2 regions of the Paenibacillus sp. FSL P2-0322 genome follow, and region 1 is predicted to be linked to the other one. Evidence: riboswitches for the same ligand, from Rfam matches in the RefSeq annotation. Region 1 holds a riboswitch; the other holds the start of a gene.
The links. A riboswitch is a leader RNA that binds a small molecule or an ion and turns the genes downstream of it on or off. The one in region 1 is predicted to bind FMN.
Positions count from the first base shown of each region.

Region 2: it holds a riboswitch for FMN, as region 1 does, so the genes downstream of both, ribE (riboflavin synthase) here and MKY24_RS06675 (DMT family transporter) in region 1, are expected to answer to the same signal.

Region 1 covers NZ_CP150243.1:1,511,923-1,528,345, reverse strand. Annotated here, with positions in the region: gene MKY24_RS06715 (ABC transporter substrate-binding protein) at 1-854, shown strand, start outside; gene MKY24_RS06710 (formate--tetrahydrofolate ligase) at 879-2,510, opposite strand; gene MKY24_RS06705 (hypothetical protein) at 2,723-3,031, opposite strand; gene MKY24_RS06700 (hypothetical protein) at 3,132-3,635, opposite strand; gene MKY24_RS06695 (response regulator transcription factor) at 3,904-4,611, shown strand; gene MKY24_RS06690 (sensor histidine kinase) at 4,613-5,557, shown strand; gene MKY24_RS06685 (ABC transporter ATP-binding protein) at 5,666-6,589, shown strand; gene MKY24_RS06680 (hypothetical protein) at 6,582-7,277, shown strand; FMN riboswitch at 7,399-7,543, shown strand; gene MKY24_RS06675 (DMT family transporter) at 7,716-8,663, shown strand; gene MKY24_RS06670 (methyl-accepting chemotaxis protein) at 8,904-10,934, shown strand; gene MKY24_RS06665 (carboxylesterase/lipase family protein) at 11,078-12,559, opposite strand; gene MKY24_RS06660 (transcriptional regulator) at 12,713-13,276, opposite strand; gene MKY24_RS06655 (glycine betaine/L-proline ABC transporter ATP-binding protein) at 13,791-15,014, shown strand; gene MKY24_RS06650 (glycine betaine ABC transporter substrate-binding protein) at 14,989-16,423, shown strand, end outside.
Region 2 covers NZ_CP150243.1:3,566,333-3,582,755, reverse strand. Annotated here, with positions in the region: gene MKY24_RS15705 (D-alanyl-D-alanine carboxypeptidase family protein) at 63-1,256, shown strand; gene spoIIAA (anti-sigma F factor antagonist) at 1,353-1,706, shown strand; gene spoIIAB (anti-sigma F factor) at 1,703-2,158, shown strand; gene sigF (RNA polymerase sporulation sigma factor SigF) at 2,170-2,925, shown strand; gene MKY24_RS15685 (stage V sporulation protein AA) at 3,102-3,755, shown strand; gene MKY24_RS15680 (stage V sporulation protein AB) at 3,752-4,174, shown strand; gene MKY24_RS15675 (spore germination protein) at 4,201-5,895, shown strand; gene lysA (diaminopimelate decarboxylase) at 6,006-7,373, shown strand; gene MKY24_RS15665 (peptidylprolyl isomerase) at 7,537-7,971, shown strand; gene MKY24_RS15660 (2-oxoacid:acceptor oxidoreductase family protein) at 8,223-9,236, shown strand; gene MKY24_RS15655 (thiamine pyrophosphate-dependent enzyme) at 9,236-11,524, shown strand; gene MKY24_RS15650 (IDEAL domain-containing protein) at 11,744-12,211, shown strand; FMN riboswitch at 12,280-12,453, shown strand; gene ribE (riboflavin synthase) at 12,785-13,450, shown strand; gene ribB (3,4-dihydroxy-2-butanone-4-phosphate synthase) at 13,511-14,194, shown strand; gene ribE (6,7-dimethyl-8-ribityllumazine synthase) at 14,274-14,738, shown strand; gene MKY24_RS15630 (segregation/condensation protein A) at 14,911-15,705, shown strand; gene scpB (SMC-Scp complex subunit ScpB) at 15,674-16,285, shown strand.

The DNA of each region.
Region 1 (16,423 bases):
ACGCACTTTCTGTCTCCGGTTCTGTGCGCGTCAAGGATTGGACGGGTCACCATATTCACATTCCGCGCCGAGCAAGCCGCATCATCTATCATGGAGAAACGATGGGCGATCTATTGGCATTAGGGGCCAAAGCCATCGGTGGAAGTCTGCGGCTCAGTGAATACAGCGTCTATAAACATCGTCTTGTGAATGTCGCCGATGTGGGCCTTCCCCTGGATATTCGCTTGACCAGCGCTCTTGATCCCGATCTAATTATCATCGCCAATTCGGATGAACAGGAATATGAGCGCATTGCCAGTATCGCTCCAACCGTTACCTTCAACTCCTTCGCCACGCTGGAGGAACGGATGCGTACACTTGGCGCCTGGCTCGGTAAGGAGCGGGAGGCCGAACGCTGGTTGTCTACCTTTACAGCCCGCAATCTGGCAATGTGGCAGCAGCTCGGTACGCAAATCACAGCCGGAGAAACGGCCTCCGTCTTCATCTTCGATCATGGTGATCGGCTCTTTGTCATGGGTATGTCTGGATTCTCGTCGGCCCTCTACCACCCACAGGGCTTTCAGCCCGTTGAGCCGATCCAAAAGGTGCTCGACGCGGAACAAGGCTTCGCGGAAATAGATCCGAACGAATTACCTGATTACGCCGGGGACCGCATTTTTATGCTTGTCCCAACAGCTCCAGAATCCAAACATACGCTGGAACGCATGATCAGCAGCCCTCTCTGGCGCAGTCTTCCTGCTGTACGTCAAGGTCGGGTATATTTCGTAGAAGCTGACCGCTGGAACTGGAGCGATGCCATGACCCGGCAAAAATTGCTTACTGCACTGCCCAAACTGCTCGGCACTTCATCTTAAGAAGTTGCCATTTTTCTAAAGATACTACATTAGACCTTGAATGCTCCCATCTGCCTCCAGCGACATATGCTCAGCTGCTGGGGATTTGGGCAAACCTGGCATCGTCATAGTATTGCCTGTTTCCACGACCACAAAGCCTGCCCCTGCGGACAAAGAAACGCGGGACACGTGAATGGTAAAGCCCTCCGGTGCACCTAGCAGAGAAGGTTGATCTGAGAAAGAATACGGCGTTTTGGCCATGCATACAGGCAGTTGTCCAAAACCAAGCTGCTCCATACCGGCCAACGCCCGTTTGGCCGCAGGAGTGTAAGCTACCTCTGCCGCACCGTAAAGCTCCTTCGCAATGACACTAATTTTCGCTTGCAAATCAAGTGTATGCTCATACAATGGTGCAAAATGGGCTTTGTCCTCCTGGAGCAGGTTGAGCAGGCTTTGGGCTAGCTTTTCTCCCCCTTGGCTTCCCTGTGCCCACACCTGTGACAGCTCTGCGGGTACACCCAGCTTGCGGCATTCCGAGAATATTAGTTCCAGCTCGGCCTCGCTATCTGTTACAAAATGGTTGACCGCTACCAGTACTGGCACGCCAAACTTTTGCAAATTCCGTACATGCCGATTCATGTTGGCTAATCCAAGTTGCAATTGCTCCAGATTTTCTGCGTCCAGCTCATTTTTAGCTACACCGCCGTTATATTTCAGCGCTTTGGCGGTTACGACCAACAAAGCCGCATCTGGCTGCAAACCGGATTGACGGCACTTGATGTCAAAAAACTTTTCTGCCCCCAGCTCAGCCCCGAATCCAGCCTCCGTAACGACCACCTCTCCCAGCTTCAGGGCCAGCTTCGTACCGATCAAACTACTGCATCCATGCGCAATATTCGCAAAAGGTCCGCCATGCACAATAACTGGAGTTCCCTCCAACGTTTGCACCAGATTGGGTTTCAATGCTTCCCGAAGCAGCACAGCCATACCTTCCACCGCATGTAGTTCCTCAGCTGTTACCGTTTCACCATCTACGTTATAACCAATCACCATCCGACCCAATCGCACTTTAAGATCGTCCATATCTTCACTTAAACATAATACCGCCATCACTTCTGAAGCCGAGGTAATCAGAAAGCCACTTTCTCTCACCGCTCCATTACCTGACCCCAATCCGGTCACAATATTTCGTAAACTCCGGTCGTTCATATCGACAGCGCGTTTCCACACGATCCGCTCCGGTTTCAACCGCAAAGCATTTCCATGAAACAAATGGTTATCGATCATCGCTGCCAGCAAATTATGCGCAGCTGAAATCGCGTGAATATCACCTGTAAAATGCAGGTTAATGTCTTCTGCCGGAACAATCTGGGCTTGTCCTCCCCCGGTTGCTCCTCCTTTCATGCCGAAGCAAGGGCCAAGGGACGGCTCACGCAACGCAGCAACGGTTTTATGCCCCAGCGCATTCAGCGCCTGTGACAGCCCGATGGTTGTCAGCGTTTTTCCTTCTCCCGCCGGTGTGGGATTCATCGCCGTAACCAGCACCAGCTTTCCATTCGGGCGATCCTTTAACTGCTCCCACAGGGACGGATTCAGCTTCGCTTTATATTTTCCATACGTCTCCAAATGTTCTTCTTCAATTCCTGCTTCTTTGGCTATATCAATAATCCTCTTCATCTTTCGTTATGTACCCCCCGTTTTATAAGTCTGACCGATGGTGCCAAACCCTGTATCGTTTTATTTTACCAAAGTGTGCCGCTTATTGCGCTATGATTCATTTCATCGCAAGCGTTGCTATCATGTGAGTTATAAAAAAAGAGCATTCCCCGCCCGCATGGACTTTGGTGGATGCTCTTTTGATACGTCTCGTTTAACAAGCAGCTCTCAAATTAACCTGCAAAGTTAGCAGCGTAATTTTCAGCAATAAATCCCTTGGAAATCAGGATAGCTTGGGATTTCTTAGTAGCAGGACCATAGCCTTGGGACAGCAGATCATTAATATGTAAGCGGTTATAAATGAAGCAAAATACAAAGTTGGACGCCCCACTCGTAAGGATCGATACCAGAAAAATAATAACTGCCCACTTCCAATCCCCTCTAAACAACGCAGGGAAAAAACCGAAAAAGAGCGTAGTCCATGAAAAACCTACTTTGCGTTCCTTGATCATTCCAGTTTTATTTCTTAATTTAATTTTCATTTACCCCTTACCTCTCTTTATATAGTCTTTTAGAACTATATTAGATTATATAGGACAGAGGGAATAAATGGAACTTAATTTCGGTAAAATCATAAATTTCTCAAATACTCTCTAGTTTATAATGCTTTTCTAGCATTTCTTTAAAAACATCAACAGGGTACTTGTATTCAACAGTTTTGAAAACAATCCGGTTATTCCACTGGTTTTTTTCCAGCTCGCACCCATGCTCCATATCCAGTTCCTTCATGATAAAAATAATCTCATCCAAGGTTCCCATTACACTATGACTATTCGTCGTCGTAGCCAGCATCTGCTCGCCTTCCTGTGTGTATGCCTTTACAATCTGCTCATCAAAGCCTTCACTGATCATTAATTCCTTCAAAGCTTGCACAAAAAGAACTGGCAGGTTGTTGTACTGCGATTTTTTGATCCCAAAAAGCGTGATGCTTAAGCGGGATATATCATGCATAAACACTATATTTTTTCTTCGATTAAGTAAAAACAAGCTGGCATGCCAACTATTCAAAGGCGGATAAATATCAACTTGAAGTGGTTCAGTCTCCCATTCCTTCAGCAGTTTTTGTGTTCCTCGTATAACAAACATCGTTGCTCTCCTTTATTGACGGTCCTGTACCGCAGCGTGATTCGACATACCTAGTCTCTTACATGAGGCATGTCCCGGATATTATAACACCGTATTCCAAACATCGGATTATAAACTCTTTCAGTATAATATAGGGGAATGATATATTACCAGACACATTAATTTTCCCTTTGGATATTTTTTATGGAAATCCCCTCCACTGCTCTATATAATTCAGGTACAGTTCGTCACGCGAGCTTAATCTAAAAATTAGGGGTGTTCCACACCTATGTCACAACATATTTTACTTATTGAAGACGATCTATCCATCGCCGAAATGCTACTCAAAGCACTCACTAAGGAAGGATACAGTCTAACCACTGCCTATGACGGGGAAGAGGGGCTTCTTGCCTTTGAACGTCATACCTATGATCTGGTACTGGTGGATTTGATGATGCCGAAGGTGGACGGTATGGAGGTGATCCGCCGAATCCGTACCCACAGCGCCGTACCTATTCTGATTATGTCAGCCAAGGACAGCGATGTGGATAAAGCGCTTGGACTGGGCTTTGGGGCAGACGATTATGTTGCCAAACCTTTTTCAATGCTGGAAATGACCGCTCGTATTCAGTCCGCGATCCGCAGATCTACTACATATGCCCGTCAGCAACAGCAGGAGGAACAGCCGCAAGCACAAGTTTTGACCTACGGCAGTCTGCGCATTGATTTTGATCATTTTACAGTCATACGCAATGAAAATGAAATTCAGCTAACAGCCAAAGAGTCCGATATTTTGAAGCTGTTTGTAGCCAATCCGAATCGAGTATTTACAAAAGCACAATTATACGGATTTATTTGGAAAGACGATTATATGGGCGACGAGAACGTGATTAACGTCCATATTCGCCGCCTGCGCGAGAAAATCGAAGAAGATCCCTCTCATCCTGTCCACATTAAAACGCTATGGGGCATTGGCTACAAATGGGAGAATGGTTGATATGAACATCGAAAACATTTCTCAATGGATTATCGTCCTCATCATGTCAATCGTTATAGTATGGCTTTGGCGGGAGCGTGTGGCCTATAAGCGCAAAATAAAGGATATCCGAACCCTACTAGAGCGGATCGTGACGGTGAATCATGCGGAAAAGCTGCTATATGTCACAGGTGACGTTGAACTGCAACGACTCATGACGGAAATTAACCGACTACTGGACTTGAATCTCAGAGTGTCTGCAGATTACAACCGTAGCCAAATCGCTATGCGCAAAATGATTTCGAACATTTCCCACGATCTCAAGACCCCGCTTACGGTTGTGCTTGGATATGCCGAGATGCTGGATGGCGATCCGACTATTTTGCCAGAAGAACGTATAAAGCTGCTATCCAAAATTCATCAAAAGACAAGCGAGGCGATTGAGCTGATCGGCAGCTTTTTTAGCTTGGCGAAGCTGGAGGCTAATGATACGGATATTCCGTTGACTCGACTAGAAGTGGGAGAACTGTGCAGACGCAGTATTTTGGAGTTTTATGACCTGCTGACCGCACAGGGGTTTACTGTGCATATTGAGATCCCAGAGCACCCCATTCATGCCTTGGGGAACGAAGGAGCGATTGGGCGGGTACTGAACAATCTGATCTCGAATGCCATTCGCTACGGGGCAGACGGACGGACGCTGGGTCTGGCTCTATCGGAACAGCAGGATACGGTGTGTATCGAGATATGGGATCGTGGGAAAGGCATACAGGAATCTGAGCAGGACAAGGTTTTTGAACGCATGTACACACTGGAGGACTCCCGCAATAAGGCGGTACAAGGCAGCGGACTGGGCCTTACGATTGCCAAACGCCTGGTTGAAGCGATGAACGGAGAAATTCAATTAACTAGTAGACCATATGAGCGGACGGTCTTCTCTTTTACATTGAAGAAAATCAACTATTAGTCGAACTAAACATGCTTAACTTAATAAATTTGTAAGAATCACGAAAGAAAAATGAACATTTCGCCCTTTATCCTTGAATTATCAGCAGTATACGAAGGGAGAACACCCATGACTTACGTAATACGTACACATCAGTTGACAAAGGCCCTGAAGGGCAACGAACTTGTAGCGGGAGTCAGTATGAATGTGCGCAAGGGAGAAACCTATGGCTTTCTCGGTCCTAACGGGGCAGGCAAGACGACGATGATGAAAATGATTACGAATTTACTCAAGCCGACATCGGGTGAAATTGAATTATTCGGTGAGAAATTAACCCCGAAGTCGTATCATCTGCTCGGACGGATGGGTTCAATTATTGAATACCCGATTTTTTATGACAGGCTGACGGCACAGCAAAATCTCGAACTTCATTGTGAATATATGGGCTACTATAATAAGCAGGCTGTTCGGGATGCCCTGGAATTAGTGAATTTGCGAAATGCAGATGACAAGCCGGTAAAGGATTTTTCGCTAGGAATGAAACAACGTCTCGGGATTGCCCGCGCTATTGCGACTAAGCCAGAGCTACTCATTTTGGATGAACCCATTAATGGTCTGGACCCAGTGGGAATCAAGGAAATCCGCCAGCTATTCCACATGTTATGCAAGGAATATGGGATGACCCTGCTCGTGTCCAGTCATATTTTAGCGGAAATAGAGCAGATTGCGGATACGGTAGGCGTGATTAATCACGGACGACTGATTGAGGAAGTATCGATGGAGCAGGTGCGGGAAACCAATACGGAATACATCGAATTTACGACCAACGATTGTAAGAAGGCGGCCTACGTCCTCTCCCATCATTTGAGCCTGAATAATATAAAGGTGATAAATGAACAGAGTATACGTATTTACGATACAAATGTACCGCAGAAACAAATTACGAAGACGCTCATCTTAAATGATATAGAGGTGGATTCCATTCATCAGAAAAGCAGCACGCTGGAAGACTACTTTTTTCGCCTGTTAAACGGAGGTGATCTCCATGCTTAAATTGATGCAGTTGGAGCTGAAAAAATTTCATCTGACGGGTTATATCCGTTCAGCACTGATCGCCAATGCATGCATTCTTGGGCTGCTCTGTGTTATTGCGCTGGAAAGTCAAAGTGAAGGAATACCTGAATTCACACAGTACACTCAACTATTGGATCTAATAGACAATTTTGTAAGAGCTACATTTATTGTGTTTGCTTCCGTTCTCCTATGCCGCTTTATCGTCGGGGAATTTAAGTCCAAATCGATTACGATCTTGTTCATGTATCCGATTCATCGTCAAAAGCTGATGATCGCCAAACTCTTGGTCGTATTACTGTTCACGTTCTTGTCCATTATTATTTCGGAAATAATCATTACGGCTGCTATTCATCTGCTCAACCAGTTTGTTTTGATTGTACCGGATAACCTTACTCTTTCCATACTGGGGCAACAATCAGCACGGACGTTAATCAATGCCGTTGCTGCCAGCTTTATGGGACTGGTTCCGCTGTATATGGGGATGCGAAGATACTCTGTACCCACCACCATTGTGACCTCAATCCTGATTGTAGCATTGCTTTTCTCCAATAATAACGGCGCTACACTTAGCTCCATAGCCCCCGTGCAAATCGGCTTCTCTATACTGGGAATGCTTGTGGCTTATGCGGCGATTCGAGGTATTGAGTATAAGGATATTACCTCGTAATATGTAATTTCGTAGAGCGCTTTCAAAAAACAGATGAAAATCATTGTTCGATATACACACATTTTTCACTGGACTTCATTCTAAAACAGGTATATCCTATAGGAGAAATTAAAAACGGAATAAGGATCTTCGGGGTAGGGTGAGATTCCCAACCGGCGGTATGGCTCATGGAGCTAAGCCCGCGACTCTGTATCTGGCAACAGGATACGGACTGATTTGGTGAGATGCCAAAGCCGACGGTAAAGTCCGGATGGAAGAAGATCGAAATATCAACATGCCGCGAAGTGGATGAATACTGCGTTATTGGTTTTGCAGTAACTTCATTTAACTTGCATAAAGCGGCAAGTTTATTTGATCAACCCCCGTCTTGCATGGCCATTCGCCATGGACGGGGGTTTTTGTGCCACCGGTCCTGTATTCGCAAGGAGCTAATTGAGTATGAGTCAATCTTCTACTGTACTAACATCCAAAGGTTTTGATCGTAGCTCCCACATGAAAAGCGGTTTTTGGCTGGTCGCAATTGGAGCGGCCTTGTGGGGCGCAGACCCGCTGTTTCGTATTATTTTGTTAAAGTCATTTACTTCAACACAAATTGTACTAATGGAGCATGTGCTGCTTTTCCTCGCTCTGACACCGATGCTGTGGAAGCATCGTGAGGAACTCAAAGCGGTACGGCTTCGTCAAGTTTTCGCTATTTTGTTCGTCTCGTGGGGTGGCTCGGCTCTGGCCAGCGTAATTTTCACCATGGCACTCAGCAATGGTGATTTGAATGCTGTACTCTTACTCCAGAAGCTTCAACCCTTGGTCGCTATTATTCTAGCTCGTATTATTTTGAAGGAAATGTTGCCGCGTCATTTTGGATTATTAATTGTCGTCGCTCTGTTCGGGACGTATCTTCTGACCTTCGGTTGGTCGCTCCCCTTCGGACATGTTCGTGATTTTGTCCAGGTCGGTAGTCTACTTGCACTCGGTGCAGCAGTTCTGTGGGGCGGTTCGACAGTCATGGGAAGTTACTTGCTTCGTTCAATGAAATATGAAACGGTAACCTCCCTCCGCTTCATGGTCGCGCTTCCTCTGCTGATTGTCCTCACCTCTGTAGAGCATGCGCCATGGAATATGCCTGCCGGTACATGGGCGGGCGCAGCTGTGATTATCAATCTGCTATTGCAGGCATTGCTTCCGGGTCTTCTTAGCTTATTGCTGTATTACAAAGGCTTAAGTACGACCAAAGCGTCTTATGCTACGATGGCAGAATTAAGCTTTCCCATGGTTGGTGTCGTGATTAACTGGATCGCATTTCAGCAAATTGTCACTGTAGCGCAATTGACTGGTTTTATGCTCATCTGGATTACGCTCTTTATGATTTCACGTCAGCAAAAAAATTAACAGTTCAATGTCCCTTACATGACTCACCCAAGCCAAATTGTGTAGATGCTTTTGCATCTCTGATTTGGCTTTTTATGTATTCGTATTCATATAAATCATAGTTCTTTAGACCTATTTTCCGAAAAAAGTGTCTAAAACATGCAATTATTCCTCGTTTCTCAAAGATTACATCTATAAAATTCGTCGGTTTCTGTCGAATAAAACAATGTAGTGATCATCAGACACAGAGGAGCAATAACTATGACTAAAACAAAACAAACAGTTCCGTGGTGGAACAGGTTTCTCAAGCAGTTTTATTTAATGAGGACAAGATTAATAATATCTTTTTTGGCTGTGTTATTGATTCCGAGCGTACTTATCGGGTACTTTTCCTATCAGGGGGCTACGACACAACTCAGTCAGCAAATGGGCGGTTCCGTATACACGAATCTGTATCTGATCCGAAGCAATGTCAATCAGTATGTAGCGCCCATTATGAAAGACCTGGACGTGCTTACCACTGAAATCAAATCTGATTCCATTGGTACCAACCAAGAGGCCCTTCAGAAAAAGTTGGATGTCATCGTCAAGGCTCATCCCGAGCTAGATGCCGCGCTTCTCGGCAATGCGAAAGGGCAATACATACGTTCGCCGAAAAAACAGGAGGACGATTATGACCCCCGGGAGAGAAAATGGTACAAAAATGCAATGCTGGAAAAGGGAAAGGTATTCGTCGGTGTTCCAGTTGCCAGCGTCACGACAGGGAATTTAGTCGTTAATATATCGGGAACGCTGGAGGACGGTGAAGGAGCTGTTTCATTGGCTTTGAATCTGGACAAAATGGGTGAAAGTCTGCAGTCTGTTAAGATTGGTGAACGCGGAGGACTCATTATTGTTGATTCTGAACATAAAGTTGTATCTGGGACTGGAACAGCCTTTAACAAGGCAGGCAAAAAACCTGCTGACGCCATAGAGGGACTTCCCGAAGTGGCGACAACCGTCGAAAATGATACTCCTTCCATGTCGCAAATTCAATTTATGAATCGAGATATGCTGGCCTTTACACTTAAGGACCCTCTCACCGGTTGGAGCATTGTCGCACTGTCGGATCTGGAGGATTACAGTGATGCAGCCCAACCGATTCTGAAGCAAAGCCTAATTGTGATTGTCATTTCCATACTTGCCGCTGCAATCATCATTGTGCTTATGGTCCGCTCGTTCTTAATTCCGCTGCGCAAGCTGCAAGCAGGAACACGCATCGTCCGTGACGGAAATCTGACCGAACGTGTTAATCTATCCAGCAAGGATGAGTTCGGCGAACTGGCACAGAATTTTGACCAGATGACGCATTCCTTGCATACGATGGTTTCCGAGGTCAATCAAACGTCCTCCCGACTTGCTTCCTCTTCTCTGATGATCAAGGAAAGCACAGAGCAAACGACGGAGTCCGTACAACACGTAGCGGAAACGGTTATGGAATCCGCGGAAAATGCAGCCACCAGCGCCGAGGCGTCCGAGCAAACCGCTAATGCCGTTGAAGAAATGGCGAAGGGTGTCAGCACCATTGCCGAATCGGCAAGCTCCATCGTGGATTCAGCAGGACAAACCGAGCATGATGTGGCTCAAGGCAGTCAAATGATCAGCCATGTGCGGACACAAATGGACCGTATTCTGGAAGCTGTAAGCCAAACAGCTAGCCTGATGGATGAGCTATCCCAGCTCTCGGACGATGCGAAGCAGATGAATACAGCTATTGCCGCTATTGCCAAGCAAACCAATTTGTTGTCTCTGAACGCGTCTATTGAAGCTTCCAGAGCAGGCGAAGCCGGACGTGGATTTGCCGTAGTCGCTATAGAGGTACGCAAGCTGTCTGAGCAATCCAAGGAAAGCGCGGATTCCATCAGTCAGATCATTACTCAGATGCTCGATTTGATTCAACGCTCCACCGCTACCATGAACGGTAATGTTCGTAACCAGGTAGGTGAAGGATTACGTATTAGCCAAGATGCAGAAGGTGCATTTACGAATATTGAACGCTCTACATCTCATATCGTGGAACAAATTCAAAGTGTATCCGCTGCAGCTGAACAAATCTCAGCCAGTACAGAGGAAGTTTCCGCTACTGTCACCCATTTGGCAAGTCTGTCTCGCAATTCAGCGGACAGTTCGCAGACAACATCTGCTGCCGCTCAGGAGCAAATGGCGGCCATGGAGGAAATCGCATCTTCGTCTCAGGAGTTGTCCAACATGGCGCAGGATTTGCAACAGCTGGTTAAGCGATTTAAGATTTAACTTACACATTGCAGCGTTGCAATTTCATGCAAGTAAGAATGAACAGCAATACATCTTATGACTAACAAAAGCCTTCGTCCGTATACAAATTACGGGCGAAGGCTTTTTACATTAGAGTTCTTAGGATGCTCTCTCTTGTCTACTTATATGGTCATCTGACCGATTAACTGACGGCGTCTATCTCCTTCGGGGTCGTGCTCTACCTTAATATCCTGATGGAAAATAGCTGTAGTCCGCTCTTCCCTGTCGTACATTGGCCAAGCCCCCTCCGACAGCACAGGCTTCCCATCACGTGCAAAAGCAACCCATGCCTGCTGCATAGCTTGAGCCAGCTTCTGCATCGACGGTTGAATCTCTAATCCAAGCTTACCTAGCAGCTCCAGATTATCGAAAACAAACGCAATTTCGGCACCGTGAACCGCTTGTCCAAAGGTAGGATGCCCCGGCAATGTCCAATCAAAACGATACATCCATACAGGCGTATGCGCCGACTGCGCAACAGCAAGAGCCAACGCAGGACGCCAAAAAAATAGATCAGTCAACATTTGCGCCTGTCCCTCAATCGTAACCGGAAATGGTTCTATCAGGTCGCCGATGTCTGACATGCCCGTCATCATCTCCAATGCCTGACTCGCTGTTGACTTGTTCATTAGATGGGATTCTTTTCGGATGAAATAGGCCCCCTCATGCAAGTTCGTTCCAATCAAAACGGATACCTGCTTTGCTGAACCTTGCGCGATTGCAGACAGCGGTACATCTGGCAAGGTCACACCGTCCACGACAGGTTGATAGATCATCGCCATCCCTGGTCCGATGACTTCATGCGTCTTCGCCATAGCTAGCATCAGCGCATCTGTCGGCAGCGTAAACAACCGTTCTGGATGCTGAGTGTCCACACCCAGCTGCTGCAGATACACAGCCGTCACTTGTTCAGCCTGTGAAGTTGACAATACCTGCGACGCACCACTCTGCAAAATCGCACGCTGGAACAGTCCCTCAGCTGCTGGCATCGCCAATAAAGCGGCAATACTCATCGCCCCTGCCGATTCACCGAACACCGTTACTTCATCCGGGTTACCGCCAAAGGCAGAGATGTGATCCCTAACCCATTCCAGCGCAGCGATCTGATCCAGCAGTCCCGCATTAGAGGTCAGGCCATCTCCCTTTGGAGTCAGATGCAAAAATCCTAACGGCCCCAATCGATAATTGATCGTAACAACCACAACATCGCCATTCTTCGCCATGCGTTCCCCGTCATATAAAGGTATAATCCCGGACCCCGTGACAAAGGCACCGCCATGAATCCACACCATCACCGGACGTCCCTTCTCAGGAGCCTTCGAAGCAGGTGTCCAAATGTTCAGGTATAAGCAATTCTCTGACTGCTCAGGCGGTTCCACCAGATTTCCAGTCATGCTTTCAGCGGATGGCATAGGTTGCGGACAGATTGGCCCAAAACTCGTCGCAGCCCGTACACCCTCCCAAGACTCCAAAGGCTGGGGTGCGTGAAAACGTAGTTTTCCAATAGGAGGCTGTGCATATGGGATACCTTTCCATACATGATATCCATTCCCCGTTTCCCCACGTAATTGACCTAAACGAGTATGTACTGTAATACTCTCCATCATGAAGCCTCCTTTATTTCGTATGTTCAACACAACGGTATAATATCAATCTTTACATATCTCTATTATACCCTTTGCACACGGCCAAACCAAAAAATACCGGAAGCACTTTTGCGCTCCGGCATTTTTATAAACAAGATAGAGAAATAGCGATTAATCCCGAACTTCTTCTTTGGGAATCAGCTTGTAAATTTCTTCGCTTTCCATAGAGTCAATTAGTCGGTCTAGCCACTTGTAATAAGCGACGGCCTGCTTCATTTTCATACGATCTTGCTGAAGAATCGCCTTAAATTCCTCGTACTCTTCCCCCTGATTCATCAATCTGTCCAGCTCATCAATGGCTTTGCGCAACACCAGTAAATTTGTTTCTACCGCTTTTCTCCATTTAATAGCGAAGAAATCAGTGAAGGTTTGATGCCAGTCATATTCGACTTCATACAAGTCCTTGCGTGAGCCCTTGCTCCATACCTTATTTACCATTTTCAGATCCAATAATGTTCGAACTCCTGTACTCATGCTCGTTTTGCTCATTTCCATTTCACGGCCCATCTCGTCCAGCGTCATCGGTTTATCCGCAAAAAAAAGCAAACCGTATAAATGCCCCGCAGACAAAGTGATCCCATACAGGTCCATGTTTTTACCTATAGCTTCTATAACACGTTTGCGAATTTTTTGCAGCGAAGCCTGCTGCTCATCACCTAACTGGTACAAGCTCATGCTTGCAACCTCCTAATTTTAGAGCATTTTGCACAACCTAGTATGAACGATTTACCCGTAAAAGATTAGCTTTGACGCAATGTATGAAATCTTTCAATATAAATGAAATGTTTCAAAAACAAAGCTTCTGTCTATATTACAACAGCATGGATCGTTCAAAATCATAATTCGCAAAATTGCTAATGATAGTAAACTTTTAAAATTATGGATATACATAAATCTTTTTCTTATGGTTATATTTCATTGTCTATTTTAAAAAAAGCACTATCGGTTGTAAAGTTCCGAATGTTTGAGCATTCTATAGAACGAAGGAGCATATCAAAGGAAACTTTGTACAGTTTTTTCTGTACGTACTTTATGAACAGTTTTTTTGTTTGAAATGTAAGCAATGCTTCTGTTACAATTAATTTTGTCATTAACCGTTCAGGATGTTCAGAATTATGATTTTTATACTCAATCCTTAATGCAACATGGGGTTAATACCAAGCAAAGTATAGAAAGAAGAGGTGTATGTATGACGATTTTGGAAGTCAAAAATGTCAGCAAACTCTTTGGTCCTCACGCAGAGCAAGGTGTTCCGCTCCTGGAGCAAGGCTGGGGCAAGGAAAAGTTGGCCAAAGAAAAACAGATTACTGTTGGTGTCAATAAGGCCAACATGGAAATTAAGCAAGGTGAAATTTTCGTAATTATGGGTCTATCGGGCAGTGGCAAGTCCACTTTGGTGCGAATGCTAAATCGCTTGATTGAGCCTACCTCCGGTGAAATTCTGGTCCACGGCAAAGATCTCCGTAAGATGAACAAAGAACAACTTCGCGAAGTTCGTCGTAAAACCATCAGCATGGTTTTTCAAAAATTCGCCCTGTTCCCACATCGGACTGTATTAGAGAATGTAGAATATGGTCTTGAAATTCAAAAGGTAGAAAAAGCACAGCGTCAGGAAAAGGCGCAACAAGCGCTGGAACTGGTTGGTCTTAAAAACTGGGGCGATAAAATGCCCGATGAATTGAGTGGCGGTATGCAGCAGCGTGTCGGTCTGGCACGGGCGCTGGCTAATGACCCTGAAGTACTTCTGATGGATGAAGCGTTCAGTGCGTTGGACCCTCTTATTCGCCGTGACATGCAGGATGAGCTGTTGGAGCTTCAAGATAAAATGAAGAAAACAATTGTGTTTATCACCCATGATCTGGATGAAGCGTTGCGGATTGGTGACCGGATTGCATTGATGCGAGACGGTGCGGTCGTACAAATCGGTACACCGGAAGAAATTATGATCCAACCGGCTAACTCTTATGTAGCCCGCTTCGTCGAGGATGTGGATCTGTCCAAGGTATTGACGGCTGCTCATGTCATGCTTCGTCCAGAAACCATTACCATGGATCGTGGTCCGCGTGTGGCTCTGGAATTGATGCGGGAGCGTGGGATTTCCAATTTGTTCGTCATTGACCGCACCAAAAAGCTACTGGGTGTTATTAACGCCGAGGATGCTGTTCATGCACTGCGCAACAATTTGAAGATTGAAGATATTTTGATCACTGACGGACCGCAGGTTCCTGCCGAGACTGTCATTAATGATTTGTTTGAAATTACAAGCTCGTCCAAGGTACCGCTGGCTGTAGTCGATGATAAGCAGAAGCTACTGGGCGTTATCGTCCGTGGAGCATTGCTCGGCGCACTTGGTGGAGATGTTACCACTATGAAGGAGGTGAATGCCCATGATACCGAAACTGCCAATCGCTGAGTGGATTCAATCCATTGTCGACTGGATGGGTATTCATCTGGCTGGATTGTTTAATGTTATTTCTTCCATTATAGAAGCTGTAGTAGGCTTTTTCTCAGGCCTGTTCATGCTTCCGCACCCTCTGGTGTTCATCGTGATTATCGGGATTATCGCCTTTATGATCGGGCGGGTTCAGCTTACGCTGTTTACTGTCATCGGCTTCCTGCTAATTGATAATCTCGGCTATTGGAGTGAAACAATGAATACGCTGGGACTGGTCATCACGTCTGCGCTCGTATCCATTGTTATCGGGATTCCCATCGGGATCTGGTGTGCATACAGTAAATCCGCATCACGCATTATCACGCCTTTACTTGATTTTATGCAGACGATGCCTGCGTTCGTGTACTTGCTCCCAGCGGTTACCTTTTTCAGCCTAGGTGTTGTACCAGGTGTTATCGCTTCTGTTATCTTTGCTATCCCCCCAACCATTCGTATGACCAACTTGGGGATTATGCAAGTATCGGGTGAGCTGATCGAAGCATCAGACGCTTTCGGTTCAACATCTGCGCAAAAGCTGTTCAAAGTTCAGCTTCCACTGGCTTTGCCTACCTTAATGGCTGGTATTAACCAGACGATCATGCTGTCACTGTCCATGGTTGTTATTGCTTCCATGATCGGTGCAGAAGGCATCGGTGCTGTTGTGTACCGTGCTGTGACACAGCTGCAAATCGGTAAAGGTTTTGAAGCCGGCCTAGCTGTTGTCGTTCTGGCTATTGTGCTTGACCGTTTTACGCAAAACCTGTTTAAACCTACGCAAAAAGGCAAAAGCCGCGTATCCAGCAAGCAAAAAGTATGGATTACTTCTGCAGTTACAGCTGTCATTTTGATCGCTGGTGCATCTCAATATTTTGTTGGTACGGATCATTCCGCATCTGGCAAAGGTAACGCTGCTGCCAACCCGGTTGGCGAAGAAGTCGGTTACAAAATTATCGGTATTGATGCCGGGGCAGGCATTATGAAATCGACTGCCAAAGCAATTCAAGACTACAATTTGTCTGATTGGAAGCTCGTTGAAGGTTCCGGTGCAGCCATGACGGCCACACTGGACAAAGCCATTAAAGCGAAAAAACCGATCATTATTACAGGTTGGACTCCACACTGGATGTTCAACAAGTATGATCTCAAATATTTGGAAGACCCTAAGAAGTCTTATGGTGAAGCCGAGGGTATTCATACGATTGCCCGTAAAGGATTGCAACAGGATGCTCCTATCGCTTATGAGTTTCTGAAACGTTTCAAATGGACACCAGAAGATATGGGTGAAATGATGGTCGCCATTCAAGCCGGAACCAGTCCTGAGCAAGCTGCCAAGGATTGGGCGGAGAAACATGCCGACAAGGTTCAGGAATGGACTCAAGGACTGCAAC
Region 2 (16,423 bases), 2.1 Mb from region 1:
CCGGAGGGGTAAGTAAATGGGCTCCGGTGCTTTACGCCAATATGTTGAGGAGGGAACCGATTGTGAAGAAAAAAGTGGTGGCGTTCATCCTGGCTTGTCTGGTAGCCTTGACTGCCGTCCCTGTCGGCGGTTGGGCCGAAGAAAGCAGACCTGAAAGCAAACCCAAAGAGGGATCAGCGGCTGAGCTGGCTCCCGAGGCTCTCTCGGCGATCCTGATGGATGCAGATACGGGCACAGTCATCTATGAAAAAAACAGTCGTGAAAAGCTTCCTCCAGCGAGCATCACCAAGATTATGACGATGTTGCTGACAATGGAGGCTATTCAAGATGGCAAGCTCAAGCTGACCGATAAAGTTCGGGCCAGCGAATATGCGTCTTCAATGGGAGGCTCGCAAATTTTCTTGGAGCCCGGTGAAGAAATGACGGTCGATGAGATGCTGAAGGGAATTGCAATGGCTTCCGGCAACGACGCCTCTGTGGCGATGGCTGAGAAAATTGCAGGATCTGAACAGGCTTTTGTCGAGATGATGAATGCGAAGGTGCAACAGCTCGGGCTCAAGGATACGCATTTTGCCAATTGCAACGGTTTACCCGTAGAGAATCACTATTCTTCTGCGCATGATATTGCGGTTATGAGCCGAGAGTTGTTGAAATACCCGCAAATTACGAAATATACGGGAGCCTATCAGGACTATTTGCGCAAATCCTCAGTCAAACCCTTTTGGCTGGTGAATACGAATAAGCTTGTCCGTTTCTATACTGGAGCAGACGGGCTGAAAACAGGCTATACGGCAGAAGCAAAGTTCTGTCTTTCCGCTACTGCGAAGCGTGATGGCTTGCGTGTCGTAGCTGTGGTGCTCGGGGAGCCAAATACGAAGATACGCAACAATGAAGTATCTTCCATGTTCGACTATGCATTTTCTCAATATACAATGAAATCCATATACAAGCCGGGTGAATTGCTGGGCAGCGTAAAAGTTGAAAAAGGCGTATTGCCAGAGCTGAAAATTCAGGCTGACCGTTCTTACAGTGTACTGGTGAAAAAAGGTGGCAACAAACAAACGTTGCGTCATGAATTGCAACTGGCCCCAAGCCTCAAAGCTCCTGTCCGGGCTGGTGACCCAATCGGTAAGCTGGTCGTCTATCAGGATGGACAACAGCTTAAGGAGTTTAATATCACTTCGCCTGTGGCTATCGAAAAGGCCGGATGGTGGAAATTGTTTAAACGTACCATGTCGAACCTATTTTCTTTGTAGATTTTACGGGGTTTTCTTCTAGTTTTGTCGGAGGGCAGGAATCGTCTGCGGCTACGTAGAAATCCTTGTCCAAGACCGGGAGGAGAGTGAGTAAGCATGAACCTGCAAATTGAAATGGAGCATCACCGGGGGGTACTGATTGTAAGGCTGTCTGGTGAGCTTGATCACCATACGTCGGACATGGTCCGTATGCAAATGGACGAGGCGATTCAGCGCCGGCAATGCGAGCATATTGTGCTCAGCCTGAAGAATCTTCAGTTTATGGATAGCTCCGGCCTTGGCGTTATCTTGGGACGGTACAAACTGATCAAGCAAAAGGGCGGAAAAATGGCAGTCTGTGATGTCAATCCGCCAGTACACCGACTGCTGGATATGTCAGGGCTGTTCAAAATCATGCCCATATATGACAACGAGGGAAATGCGCTCACGGAACTGGAGGTTGTGTCATGAGAGAAGGCACGGGAAACAATTTCATGAGCTTGCAGTTTGCTGCCAAATCGGAGAATGAAGCATTTGCTCGTGTGGCTGTCGCGGCCTTTATTTCCAGGCTTGATCCCACAATGGATGAGCTAAGCGATTTGAAAACCGTGGTGTCTGAAGCGGTGACAAACAGTATTATTCACGGTTATGACAGCGATCCGTCAGGTGTCGTAACGATCAAAGTCGGGATTGAAGCGGACGTGATCACGTTGGTTGTTGAGGACGCAGGGCGAGGAATTGAGGATATAGAGCTAGCCAAGCAACCTCTATATACGTCCAAACCTGAATTGGAACGCTCCGGCATGGGCTTTACGATTATGGAAAATTTCATGGATGAGTTTGAAGCAGTCAGTGAGCCGGGCGGAGGCACGTCGGTCCGGATGAAGAAAAGGATTGAATCCAAGAAAGCTTTATACAATTAGGAGTTGATCCTATGGAAGCAGGAGGAAAAAAAACTTCGCACAGCTATTTGGAGGATGCGGAAGTCAAGCGGCTTATTGCACTGAGTCAATCTGGTGATAATGAGGCTCGTGAGACACTGGTCAATAGTAATATCCGGCTCGTCTGGTCTGTCGTGCAGCGCTTTATGAACCGGGGGTATGAACCTGACGATCTTTTTCAAATTGGTTGCATCGGCTTGTTAAAATCGGTGGATAAATTCGATCTCAGCTACGAAGTCAAATTTTCAACATATGCAGTACCGATGATTATCGGTGAGATTCAACGGTTTCTGCGTGATGACGGTACACTCAAGGTTAGCCGTTCCTTGAAGGAAACGGCCAATAAGGTCCGCAAAATGAAGGACGAGCTATCCAAACGACTCAACCGCCTGCCTACAGTCAAGGAAGTTGCTGATGAGCTGGGAGTGACACCGGAGGATGTTGTTTTTGCGCAGGAGGCCAATAAGCCGCCTACTTCAATTCACGAAACGGTTTTCGAAAATGACGGTGATCCGATTACACTTATGGATCAGATTGCTGACGAATCACAGGAAAGATGGTTCGACAAGCTGGCACTCAATGAGGCCATTGGCGGACTATCTGAGCGGGAGCGGTTGATTGTGTACCTGCGCTACTACCGGGATCAGACTCAATCAGAGGTTGCAAGTCGGCTTGGTATTTCTCAGGTGCAGGTATCACGGCTGGAAAAAAAGATTTTACAACTGATCCGCGATCAGATTGCCCAATAATAACAGTCAGGATCTTAGTGACATCCTTATGCTTACGTATTACTAAAGGGTATTCCAAAGCCATTTTAATGGCAAGGGGTACTCTTTTTTGCGTGGGATAAAAGACAATACACAGAATAGGTTTCCTTGCTTCGTTCCATACTAATCGATAATTACGAGGATAAGGAGGGGATCGGATGACTCATAGTCCGGCTCCTACAGTAGCTCCTATTGTCTACTTGCGGCTCCGCAGCCGTGTCCGCATGATACAAGGGCAGGATTTACATTTGGGTGATGTAGCCCAACTGCTGACTAATCCTGAATGGGAAAAGGATTTGCTTGAGCTTGTTCTCAAGCGGCCGCAGCACCAGGACGGTAATCTGATACTGATAGACATGCTGCAGATTATAGCAAAAATTAGAGATCATATTCCGGGGGTCGTAGTTGAATCTCTCGGGAAGCCGCATGTACTTGTGGAACTTGTGGAGAAACCCCGTAAGCCGTCCAAAATACTGTTTGTTTTGGTATGGGTGCTTCTGTTTTTTGGCTCTGCGCTGACAATTATGAATTTTCATGCCGACGTTAGCATGATGGAGGTACAGGTTCGGATTGTGGAGATGATTACGGGACATAAGGATGAGCATCCGTACCTGTTTCAAATTGCTTACTCGATCGGCATCGGCTTTGGCATGATCGTTTTTTTTAATCACTTGTTCAAGAAAAATTGGAACGAGGAGCCGACGCCGCTGGAGGTGGAAATGTATCTGTATCAGGAAAATGTGGATCAGTATGTTGTGGCAGAGGAATATGAAAAGATGGCCCTTCTGCAGACAAAGGATAAGAAACCATGATATTTGTACAGGCTGCACTTCAGATTATTTTAGGTATTGCTGGGGGCCTTGCGGTGGGTAGCGGTGTAATTGCTTTTTTTATTGTGCTGGATATCATGCCGCGATTAGCACAACTTACCCGTACGTATAAAAAATCACGTGCATACGAAAAGGCAATGATTGTAGGCTCAGTACTGGGAACTGTGGTCGATTTTTGGAACATTTGCTTGCCACTACCGGGCATATTTACATGGATACCTGGGTTATTTTGCGGAGTGTTTATTGGCTTGCTCGCCGCGGCTCTAACGGAGGTATTGAATCTCCTGCCTATACTCGCCAAGCGACTCCACATGACCGTGTATATGCTCGGTCTGTTGATGGCAATGGTGCTTGGCAAGGTGACGGGTTCCTTATTTGACTGGTTTGTATACAACCGTTAACAACGAAAGCGAAGGGGGCAAGGAATATGGATCACAGAGCGGATCAAGAGCATCAGGAGCAGCATCAAGAAGACGGGGGAATTGGAAAGGAAAACCATACCGGCGGAGAAGAGTTGAGTCCATGGCAGAAAAAGCAGGCGCAGGAATCAGCACGTTTTAAACACAAAAAAGAGAGTGAGCGGTCTGATAACGTAGAGGAGTCCGTTCGCTACTGGCAGGCCGAAGATGATATATCGCCGAGGATGAAGGATAATAAGAATACACTTGAAACAGTATTAGGTTTGGGGGAGACCTTTGATGTCGTATTCAGGGAAATGACACTGGGTGGGCGTCATACTGGATATCTGTTCCTAAATTCCTTTGCGAAGGATCAGATCATGCTTGAAGTGCTAAAGCGGCTCACCTATCTGACGCCGGATGATCTCTCTTCGGATGGACTACAAGCGTATTTTGAAAATTTTATTCCACATATTCAGGTGGAGAAGACGGATAAGATGTCTGTGGTCATTAACAAGGTGCTGACGGGACTGAGTGCCTTTTTCATGGAAGGCGAGCGTTTTTCCCTTATTCTGGATACTCGTAATTACCCGGTGCGTAATCCGGAGGAACCTTCTTTGGAGCGGGTTGTGCGCGGTGCTCGCGACGGGTTTACTGAAACAATGCTTACAAATGTAGGTCTGGTGCGCCGGCGTTTGCGGGACCCAGGGCTTAAATTTGAGGCTATGCAGGTCGGACGTCGAACCCGAACAGACGTATGTTTGGGTTACATTGACGATATTGTGGATAAGGTGATGGTGGATACTGTACGAGACAAAATTAAAAATGTTAATTTGGATGGTATTCCGCTGGCCGACAAGCAATTAGAGGAGACGATTATCAATAAAGGTTGGAATCCATATCCATTAGTACGATATTCGGAGCGACCAGATGTCGTGGCATCGCATATCATGGAAGGAAGGCTCGTTATTTTCGTCGATACCTCACCCAGCGTGATGATTTTGCCTACCACTTTTTTTGACTTGTGTCAGCATGCAGAAGAGAATCGGCAAACCGCTTTTATGGGAAGTTATTTGCGCTGGGTACGTTTTATAGGTATATTCGCCTCGATGTTTCTGCTTCCGATGTGGCTGCTAATGGTCATCAATCCCGAATTAAAACCGGCGTTTCTTGATTTTATTGGTCCTCAAAAGGAAGCACATCTTCCGCTGATTGCCCAGTTTATCATTGTAGAACTAGGGGTCGATCTTATGCGAATGGCGGCTGTGCATACTCCGACACCACTGGCTTCCGCTATGGGCTTGATCGCAGCGATTCTGGTCGGTGATATAGCGGTTAAGACGGGACTTTTCGTGAATGAGGTCGTGCTGTATATGGCTGTCGCTGCCATAGGAATGTTCGCAACACCGAGCTATGAGCTGGGGTTGGCGAATAGACTGATTCGACTATTCCTGCTGGTTGCTGTTGCAATTTTTCACGTACCGGGCTTTGTCGTGGGTACGACACTGATCATTTTGATGCTGACGCTGCATCGGTCATATAATTCTTCGTATTTGTGGCCGTTCATTCCTTTTAATGCCAAAGCGTTAGCTTCCATCTTGTTCCGTATGCCTGTACTAGATGCGCCTAACCGCCCGTCATCTAACAAAACGAGGGACAATACGCGTATGCCCCATACGGATGCCGACACAGATTCGAACTCAGGCAATGGACAGGAGCATTAATATAAATGATCTGCATAAAAATCCATTGTTCTTGATGTTTTTTTTGCTATACTGGTGTAAACATTCGATGGAATATGACTAGCTTGTTCCAGAAAGAGAGGCGCCAGAACATGTATTTGCATGGAAGCAGTAAAATTAACAGCAATGGACATTTGGAGATCGGCGGTTGTGATACAACGCTTTTGAAAGAGCGTTTTGGCACGCCGCTATATATTGTTGACGAACAGTTAGTCCGCCGGCGCTGCCGGGAATTCATAGAAGCTTTTCGTGAAACCGGATTGAAGTTTCAAGTTGCTTATGCAAGCAAAGCGTTTTGTGTTATGGCGATGTGTGCTTTAGCTGCTGAAGAAGGAATGTCGCTTGACGTAGTTTCCAGTGGAGAATTGTTTACTGCGCTACAAGCAGGGTTCCCGGCAGAGCGAATCCATTTTCACGGCAATAACAAAACACCGGAAGAAATTGAAATGGCGTTAGATGCGAAAATTGGCTGCTTCGTCGTTGATAGCGAAATGGAGTTGCATTTGTTGCAGGCCCTTGCCTCCGAGAAAGAACAGCAGGTGAATATCTTACTGCGTGTTACACCAGGGGTTGAGGCGCATACGCATGAATATATGGCCACAGGTCAAGAAGATTCGAAATTTGGCTTTGACATTGGGAATGGTACAGCACGCCAAGCAGTGGAACAGGCTATCGAGCTGGACCATCTTAACCTGTTAGGGGTACATTCTCATATCGGTTCGCAAATTTTCGAAGTGAATGGCTTTCAAATGGCTGCTGAACGGGTTGCAGCTTTTTCCAGAGAAATTAAAGAACAGCTTCAGTTTTCTTTCAAAGTGATTAATCTGGGTGGGGGATTTGGCATTCGCTACACAGAGGAGGACACACCGCTGAAAGTATCCACCTATGTGCAGGCTATCGGCGAAGCGGTGAAAACCTATTTTTCAGGACTTTACGATGAACTTCCAGAAATTTGGATTGAGCCGGGACGCAGTATTGTAGGCGATTCAGGCACGACCTTATATACGGTAGGGAGCATCAAGGATATTCCGCAGGTACGTAAATATGTCTCGGTAGATGGCGGGATGACAGATAATCCACGTCCTGCACTGTATCAGGCCAAGTATGAAGCGATGCTGGCTAATCGAGCGCAGGATACGGACGAAGAGACGGTGTCCATTGCGGGCAAATGCTGCGAAAGCGGCGATATGCTTATTTGGGATGTAGAACTACCTCGTATAAATAGCGGCGACTTGCTCGCTGTTGCCTCAACCGGAGCCTACAATTACTCCATGGCGAGTAATTATAACCGAATACGTCGACCAGCAGTTGTATTTGTCAACAACGGTGAGGCCGAGTTGGTGGTGCGTCGGGAAACCTACGAGGATATCGTACGCAACGATGTTGTGCCACAGCGCTTGATTCGTGATCAAGCCAGTCCGGCGGTTCAGCCTAACGCCAAGATTACGGTTTCGTCCTGATTTTAGCATTGTAAGATCAAGCAGGCCATTGAGTCGGTAATAATACACCGGGGACAATGGCCCTTTTTTTTTGGACAAGACTTTGCTAAGCGCGGCAATTCATAGTAAACTGGAACTTGATGTTATTTAGTTCTCAAAACAGGTTGAAAAGGAGATACAAACAATGAAAAAAGGTAGAATAGATCTTGAAAACGGCGGTATCGTCGAAATTGACTTTTTCCCAGAAGAAGCTCCAAACACCGTTGCTAACTTTGAAAAGCTGGCAAACAGCGGTTATTACAACGGTTTGAGCTTCCACCGTGTCATTCCGGGCTTTGTGGCTCAAGGTGGTTGTCCAATCGGTAACGGTACAGGCGGTCCTGGTTACACGATTGACTGTGAAACAGCTACGAATACAACAAAGCATGCCAAAGGCGTTCTGTCCATGGCTCATGCAGGTCGCAACACAGGTGGCAGCCAATTCTTTATCTGCTACGCTCCACAACCACATTTAGATGGAGTACATACTGTATTTGGTAAAGTAACCAAAGGTATGGAATTCATTGATGCTGTAAAACAAGGCGACAAAATGAAAGAGGTTAAAGTATTTGACGTGTAATTTTACCGTTAATTACATGATCTTTTTTAAATAGCGTTGCACCTAAGCCGTTCTGTCTTTGGACAGGGCGGCTTTTGTTGTCTTTTGTTTGACGGTTTATTGATTTTCGCAATCACGTAGGCATTACAGTGCGTAAGATCACATTCGAAAAGTAAGTGTTGTGATAGCCTTTTCATAAGAATGCATTTTCCATTTATTTTATATGAGTATTCAAACTCAGTAAGGATTGGAAAAGAAGGGGGCTTATCACATTGTCTATTTTAACGCGCACAAATCGACTCGGATTTTTTGAAATCCGGCTGGAATCCATTGGTGGACTCGGCGCTAATCTGGCTGGCAAAATGTTGGCCGAAACCGGGGTGCTTGGTCTGGGGCTGAATGCTTCAAATTTTTCGTCCTACGGTTCGGAAAAAAAGGGAACTCCGGTTAAAAGCTTCGTCCGCTTCTGTGAGCCGGAGGTCGATATTCGGGATCACAGTCCGATTGAGCAACCGCATGTGGTAGGCATTTTCCATGAAACGTTATACAAAACGGTAAATGTAATCAGCGGACTGCCAGCGGATGGGATTGTAGTGGTTAATTCCACGCGTCCAGCAGAAGAAATACGGGCTGATTTGGGACTGGTATCCGGTACATTAGCGGTGGTGGATGCGATGGGCATCGCACTGGAAGAGCGAACCAAACTAAATACGTCCATGCTCGGTGCCTTGTTCCGTGTCTGTGATTTCCTGGACCCGGAAGCGATGAGATCGGTTATTCGCAGTACCTTTGAAAAGAAAAATCCACTGTTAGTGGAACCTAATCTGCGTACGTTTAACCGTGGTTATGATGAAATGGAACTGCACGTATATCCAGTTACTGATGACGCAGAGGATCGGGTTTTTGAACGTCCGCAGCCATTGCTGGGATACGAAACCCAACTACTGGGGGGCGTTATTGCAACTCAGGGAAACAGCATGACGAGAGATGTTAGTGGTTCACGTCAGGGGTATGTGCCTGAATATGAAGCTGATAAATGTACCCATTGTGCCAAGTGTGATTCGATTTGCCCGGATTACTGTTTTGTATGGGAAGAGCAAGCAGACAAACGCGGAAGAATGATGCCATTTTTGCAAGGAATTGATTACCAGTATTGCAAAGGATGTCTGAAATGTGTAGATATTTGCCCGTCGGGGGCATTAAGCTCGCGTCGCGAACAATGGGGATGGGCGGAACAGAATCGAGTTGCCCACCAATTTCCGGCATATGAAGGAGGGCGTGCGTAATGGCAAAACTGGAGGAAGAACTCAAACAGACAGGCGCCGCGCAAGTGACAACGTTCGAATCCGGTAATGAAATGGCAGCTACGGCGGCTGCGCAGATTAATTATCATATGATGGGATATTTCCCGATTACTCCATCTACCGAGGTAGCGCAGTATCTGGATCAGATGAGAACGAGAGGTCAGCATAATATTAAGCTGGTTGCAGCAGACGGAGAACACGGATCGGCAGGGATTTGTTATGGAGCTGCCGCAGCGGGAGCGAGGGTTGTGAACGCCACTAGTTCGCAAGGTTTCCTGTACATGCTGGAGCAGTTACCTGTTCAGTCAGGTACCCGTTTTCCAATGGTTATGAATCTGGTGACACGAGCTGTTAGTGGTCCCCTGGATATTCGCGGGGATCATTCGGACCTGTACTATGGTTTGAATACAGGCTGGGTCATTTTGACGGCAAGTACACCACAGGCTGTGTATGATATGAACATCATGGCACTAAAAATCGCAGAGCATAGCGATGTTCGGCTGCCTGTAATGGTCGCATATGACGGTTTTTATACGTCCCATCAAAAACGTAAAGTGCAATATTTTGCCGATGCTGAGACCGTGCGCGGTTTTGTAGGTCCTAACCCGAACTTGAATTATCCGAATATTACGGATTTTGATCATCCTGTTACCGTGGGTGCGCATATGAACGGTGATGACCTGACGAATAATCATGTTCAGCTATCCGAAGCACTGAAGCTGTCAGAAGGAGTATATGAGCAGGTAGCAGCAGAATATGCCGCTTTATCCGGTCGGGAATACCCGATTTTGGATCTGTATCATATGGAGGATGCTGAGGTCGCGGTATTCCTGTTGAATTCGGCGGCTGAATCGGCCAAGGATGTGGCGGATCAACTCCGCGCGCGCGGGATTAAAGCTGGTGTGATACGTCCGAATATCATCAGACCGTTCCCAGCTGCACAACTGCGGGAAGCATTACGCGATGTCAAGGCGCTGCTGGTAGGTGAACGTGCAGATTCGTATGGGGCAGACGGCGGTAATTTAACGCATGAAATTAAAGCGGCCTTGCAGGAGGACCCGCTGAACCGGACACTCGTGTTGAGTCGTATCTTTGGCTTGGGCGGCAAGGATTTTTATGCGGAAGATGCAGAGGCGTTCTTCCAGCTTGCGATTGAGGCGGCAGAGGCCGGACGAGCCGAGAAGCCCTTTGATTATTACGGAATTAATCCGGGTTCACCGGACAAGGTGATGCCGCAAGTTATGCAACCGCCACGTGGCAATGCATACCGTACGGGTCTGATTCAGGTTACGCCGGACGAGGCGACCGGGAAGCTCAAAGTCAAGGTACCACCCCTGCGATCGTTGACGACCAAACCACGCCGTCTTACACCAGGTCACGGGGCTTGCCCAGGATGTGGGGCATTGTCTGCGCTGGAACTGTTTTTCAAAGGTATTGAAGGGGATATTGTCGTGCTGTTCCAGACAGGCTGCGTATATGTGACGACGACAGGGTATCCATATACATCACACAAACAACCGATGATCCACAATCTTTTTCAAAACGGGGCCGCTACACTTTCGGGAGCGCTGGAAGCTTATATGGAAATGAAGCGCCGCAATGAAATTGAGATGTCGGACGATCCGACCTTTATCATGATCAGTGGTGACGGTGGGATGGATATTGGTATGGGTTCTGCGATTGGTGCGGCTCTGCGTAATCATAAGCTGATCATGTTGGAATATGATAACGAAGGGTACATGAATACAGGTTCACAGCAATCGTACTCCACTCCGCTCGGTCACATGACCAGTACGTCGGGTGTAGGGAAAATGCAAAAAGGAAAGCAAGGGCATCACAAGGATACCGTGCAAATCATGGCTGCTTGTAACATTCCTTATGCTTTTACAGCAGCTGAAAGTCATCCGCAGGATATGCTGCGTAAAGCAGCCAAAGCTCAATGGTATGCGAACAACGTGGGTACGGCCTATGGTAAGATCCTGTGCGCCTGCCCGCTGAATTGGAAATCCGAAGACAGACTGGGCACCAGCATTGTGGGCGCCGCAGTCGAGTCCTGTTTCTTTCCTTTGTACGAAATAGAGCAAGGCAGTACGACGATTACGTATAATCCGGAAGACAAGGGAAAACGGATTCCAGCTGCAGAATGGTTGAAATTGATGGGTAAAACGAAGCATCTTCTCAAGGAAGAGGCTACGCTGGCTACCTTTGAGCAGGAGATTGAGCGTCGCTGGACTACCCTGAAAAAGAAACATGAAATTTCAGAGCTATAATTCTGTTTTTTGCATAATCATCGATTAGCATTGTTAGCCGCTGTTACTGTAGTGGTTCGATCAAGATTCTTTGCGCTTATTGCGCAAAGAATCTTTTTTGTCGTTTATGGGTTGAAGCATAAAAAAACAGGTAATGATTTCCGATATAGGAGTGGAGGCCTATAAGAGGCACGTTAAAAAGTTTTCTTCTGAATTTTAAGATGCAATGAGGTGCAGGTAATGATTAAGCTGAATACAGTTGAAATAATCGAAATTATAAAGAAGCAGATCCCTAAGGTTATGAACATCAAGCCAGTAGAACTAAAGTTTACGGACGATTTTGGACGGGCATCGCTAGCAGCGACAGAACACAAATTCACGCTGACGAACCAGCACTATTCTGCCAAGGTGATGGATTGCGTGTTAGAAACACAGGTACGCCCCATTTTAATGTGCGAAATTATTTATTTTCTGAAATGCGAGTTTATTGACGGACATGTTGATGTGCGACTGGATTATGAGGCATGTTCTGAGGAAGGGCGGGGACCTGTTGCTTCAGCCGTAATTACCTTTGATCATGCAACAGAGTTGGGAGTCGAGGAGCTGGCCGATCTGATTGACTTGGCGCTTCATATGAATGATAAAACCTGGTTTGAAGAACTCTCCAGCCAATACGTCAAAACCAAAGCAGGCGCTTCTATTAGATAACTTGCTTTTTTTAGAAGTCGGTGCTAATATACGTAACAAGTTTAATGTTAATTCAATTAAATAAGAGCAAGATCCTTCGGGGCGGGGCGAAATTCCCCACCGGCGGTGATGACATGTTTGTGGATCGTTTTTGTGAGAAACAGCATGGCTTAGTCCGTGACCCGGATGCTGAATGATCGGCAGAAGGTGGACCTGGTGCAAATCCGGGACCGACAGTATAGTCTGGATGGGAGAAGGATACGAAGCGCATGTGCATGACGTGACATGTGCCGATTTTTAGCATACCCAATTGTGCGTACGGCTTATTTCGTTGTAGGACAGCATCGGGCGATAGCTTGCTTAAGCTTTCTTTTTGATGGGTGTTCTGAGCGTATTTGGTTGTATCCTCAGTCATGCTTTCTATTGGCAAACCTATGATTTCATGTCGTCTTAAGATGCATATGAACTGCGCTTGTATACTACAAATGTGACTCTCATCACCCCCATGACGGATTGAATCCGAACTGGGGGTTTTTTGCGCTTATAGCTGATGAATTAGGGATAAACTGAAATGTAGTGGAAAGGAGTGAAGGCATGTTTACCGGATTAGTTGAGGAAGTGGGTCGCATTCAAACTATTTCCAAAAGCGGTGAAGCGATGGTGCTGGGGATTTCGGGTTCCGTAGTGTTGGGCGATTTGAAAATAGGAGACAGTGTCTCGGTGAATGGCGTTTGCCTGACCGCGATACGGATTGGTTCGAAAGACTTTAAGGTTGATGTGATGCCGGAAACCTTTCGCAGCACTAATCTGAAAGAGTTGAGATCCGACAGCCGAGTCAATCTGGAGCGAGCAATGGCGGCGAGTGGAAGGTTCGGAGGACACATCGTGCAAGGACATGTGGACGGGACGGGAACGATTCGCGGGGTGACATCAGACCAGAATGCAGTTGTGTTCGAAGTTGAGCCTAAAAATCAAACATTATTTAAATATATTCTACTCAAAGGGTCAATCACAATTGATGGTATCAGCCTCACAGTCGCACAGCGTACGGGAGATACCTTTGCCGTATCCATTATTCCCCACACTTTATCCGAAACGGCCTTACAAGCCAAACGTGAGGGGGATACCGTCAATATCGAATGTGATATTTTGGGCAAATATGTAGAACAGCTTTTAAATTACAGAGGTGCAGCGGAGGCGGAGAGAGTAGAAAAAGCTCCTCTCAGTTTGGACTATTTGGCGAAACACGGCTTTGCCTGATATTGAATGGTAAGCCTGTTTAGGAGCATTCGTGGCACAAGACATAAGGAGGAAAGTGTTATGGATAGAGGTAGCCAAACAAGTGCAATGGCAAACGTCATGGAGCATGGCGAGTTGGAACATGACGAAGAGATTCGTTTGGATTCCATCGAAGAAGCGTTGGAGGATTTAAAAAACGGTAAAGTCGTTATTGTAGTGGATGATGAACAGCGCGAAAATGAAGGCGATTTTATCGCTTTGGCTGAAAAAGCGTCGCCTGAGGTCATTAATTTCATGATTACAGAAGGTCGTGGGTTGGTCTGTGTGCCAATCACACGACAAAGAGCCGAAGCTTTGGAATTGCATCCTATGGTAGAGCAAAATACAGATTTCCACGGTACTGCCTTTACGGTATCGGTAGATCATATGGAGACAACAACGGGTATTTCAGCGGCCGAGCGCTCCTTGACTGTACGCGCCTTGGCAGACGAAGCAGTCACAGGAAGTGATTTACGCAAGCCTGGTCACATGTTCCCGCTGATTGCTCGCGATGGTGGTGTCTTGCAGCGTGCTGGTCACACTGAAGCGGCTGTTGATCTGGCCCGACTCAGTGGCTTCAAGCCTGCTGGGGTCATTTGCGAAATTATAAAGGAAGATGGCTCAATGGCCCGCCTGCCTGATCTGGCAGTGGTCGCCAAGCGACATCAATTGAAACTGATCAGTATTCAGCATTTGGTGGACTACCGTCGTCGTTTGTCATTGTAAAAATACATCTCGGTTCCAAGTAAATCTGAAGTACTATCCGAAGTCCCTAAATAATTAAACTATGAGAGGTTGATTAAACATGGCACGTTTTCTAGAAGGTAATCTCGTATCGAACGGTTTAAAATATGGTATTGTGGTGGGTAGATTTAATGAGTTTATTACGAGCAAGCTGTTAAGCGGCGCAATTGACGCCCTTCAACGACATGGTGCGCAGGAAGATGAAATTGATGTAGCCTGGGTTCCGGGTGCATTTGAAATTTCACTGATTGCACAAAAAATGGCTGCAAGCGCCAAATATGATGCCGTAATTACGCTGGGTACGGTCATCCGTGGTTCTACTTCACATTATGATATCGTCTGCAATGAAGTGGCCAAGGGTGTGGCAGCAAGCAGCCTGAAAACGGGAGTGCCTGTTATTTTTGGGGTAGTGACGACAGAAAACATTGAACAGGCTATTGAACGAGCAGGTACGAAGGCTGGTAATAAAGGTTGGGATTCTGCATTGGCTGCGATTGAAATGGCCAATCTCGGCAAGCAATTTTAATTATAGGAATAGCTGAATAGAACGGTATAAACTGCAAGGTGAAAAGGGATTGGATTGTTAAGCAAGGCGATGACGTATATACTACAGAAAGAGGGATTGATAACGTAGAGCATAAGTGCTATAGGGAAAGGTATTGTTGAATGATGATTGGAGTAAGGCAGGGGGAAGCACATTGACAGTCGTAAACTACAAGCTGGAAACATTCGAGGGTCCGCTGGATCTACTGTTGCATCTGATTGATAAAGCCGAGATCGACATTCAGGATATCCCGATTAGCGATATTACTGATCAGTATATGGCTTTTTTGCACAGTATGCAGGAGCTGGAACTGGACATTACGAGCGAGTTTCTGGTGATGGCGGCGACGCTCTTATCTATTAAGAGTAAATTGTTGCTTCCCAAGCCACCTGTGATGGAATATGACGATTTGGATTTTTATGAGGAAGAGGATTATGATCCACGTGAGGAACTGGTCCGCAAGCTGGTGGAGTATCGTAAATATAAAGGGATTGCTCGCCATCTAAGTGAACGTGAGTGGGAGCGGAGTCTAATTTATGGCAAGGAGCCAGAAGATCTAAGCGCATTCCTGCCCACTGAACCCGCAAATCCGGTGCATGGGCTGCATGCAAGCGATTTGGTCGCGGCCTTTCAGCGTGCTTTGCGCAAAGCAGAACGACGTACGACGGTAACCCGTGTTCATCGAGACGAAATTTCAGTTAAGGACCGTATCCGGCAAGTTATCGGGGCGTTAGAGATGCTGGGGAACGGAGGACGGCTACTGTTCTCCAAGCTGATGCATGAGGATATGTATCGGCATGAGGTGGTTGTGACCTTTTTGGCTATCCTTGAACTGATGAAAATGAAACAAATTTTCTGTTATCAGGAGAAGCTTTTCGATGATATTGTAATGGAGTGGAGAGGGGATTTACGGGTTAATGGATTATCTGAAGCTGAAATCAATTATTGAGGGACTGCTGTTTCTCGCAGGAGAGGAAGGGTTGTCCACCAAGCAGATCGCCGACATTGTAGAGCAGCAGCAAGAGCTGGTTGAACAGTGCTTGGAAGATATGAAGCAGGACATGGAGCAGGGGGGAAGGGGCTTGCAACTTGTCCGTATTGCCGGTCATTATCAGCTTGCAACTTTATCCGAACATGCACCTTACTTTGAAAAGCTCGCATACTCTCCGGCACGTGCCTCACTGTCTCAAGCTGCTTTGGAGACGCTGGCCATTGTTGCCTACCGCCAGCCCATTACAAGAGTTGAAATCGAAGAGATTCGGGGTGTCAAATCCGAGCGGGCCATACATACACTGGTCAACAAGGAGCTCATTGAAGAGAAAGGTCGAGCTGAAGCCATCGGACGGCCAATATTGTACGGAACGACGAAATCATTTTTGGATTATTTCGGTCTGGGCTCTTTGGCAGATCTACCGCAACCGGAGTTGTTCGAGGATTCGGACAATTTGGAGGAAGAGACTCAATTATTGTTCGAGCGTCTGGAGAACAGCCAGCCTGCGGCCAACGATTTGGATCTTGAATCCCAATAAAGTTGCTCCGGATCTTGCGGCTCACTTATGTAAAAGCTCAAACATTCAGCCAGTCCTCACGTAGTTGGGGGCTGGCTGTTGGTATTTTAAGATGCATGATTTTCCGGCGAACGGTCATACTATTTTTGCCATGATATC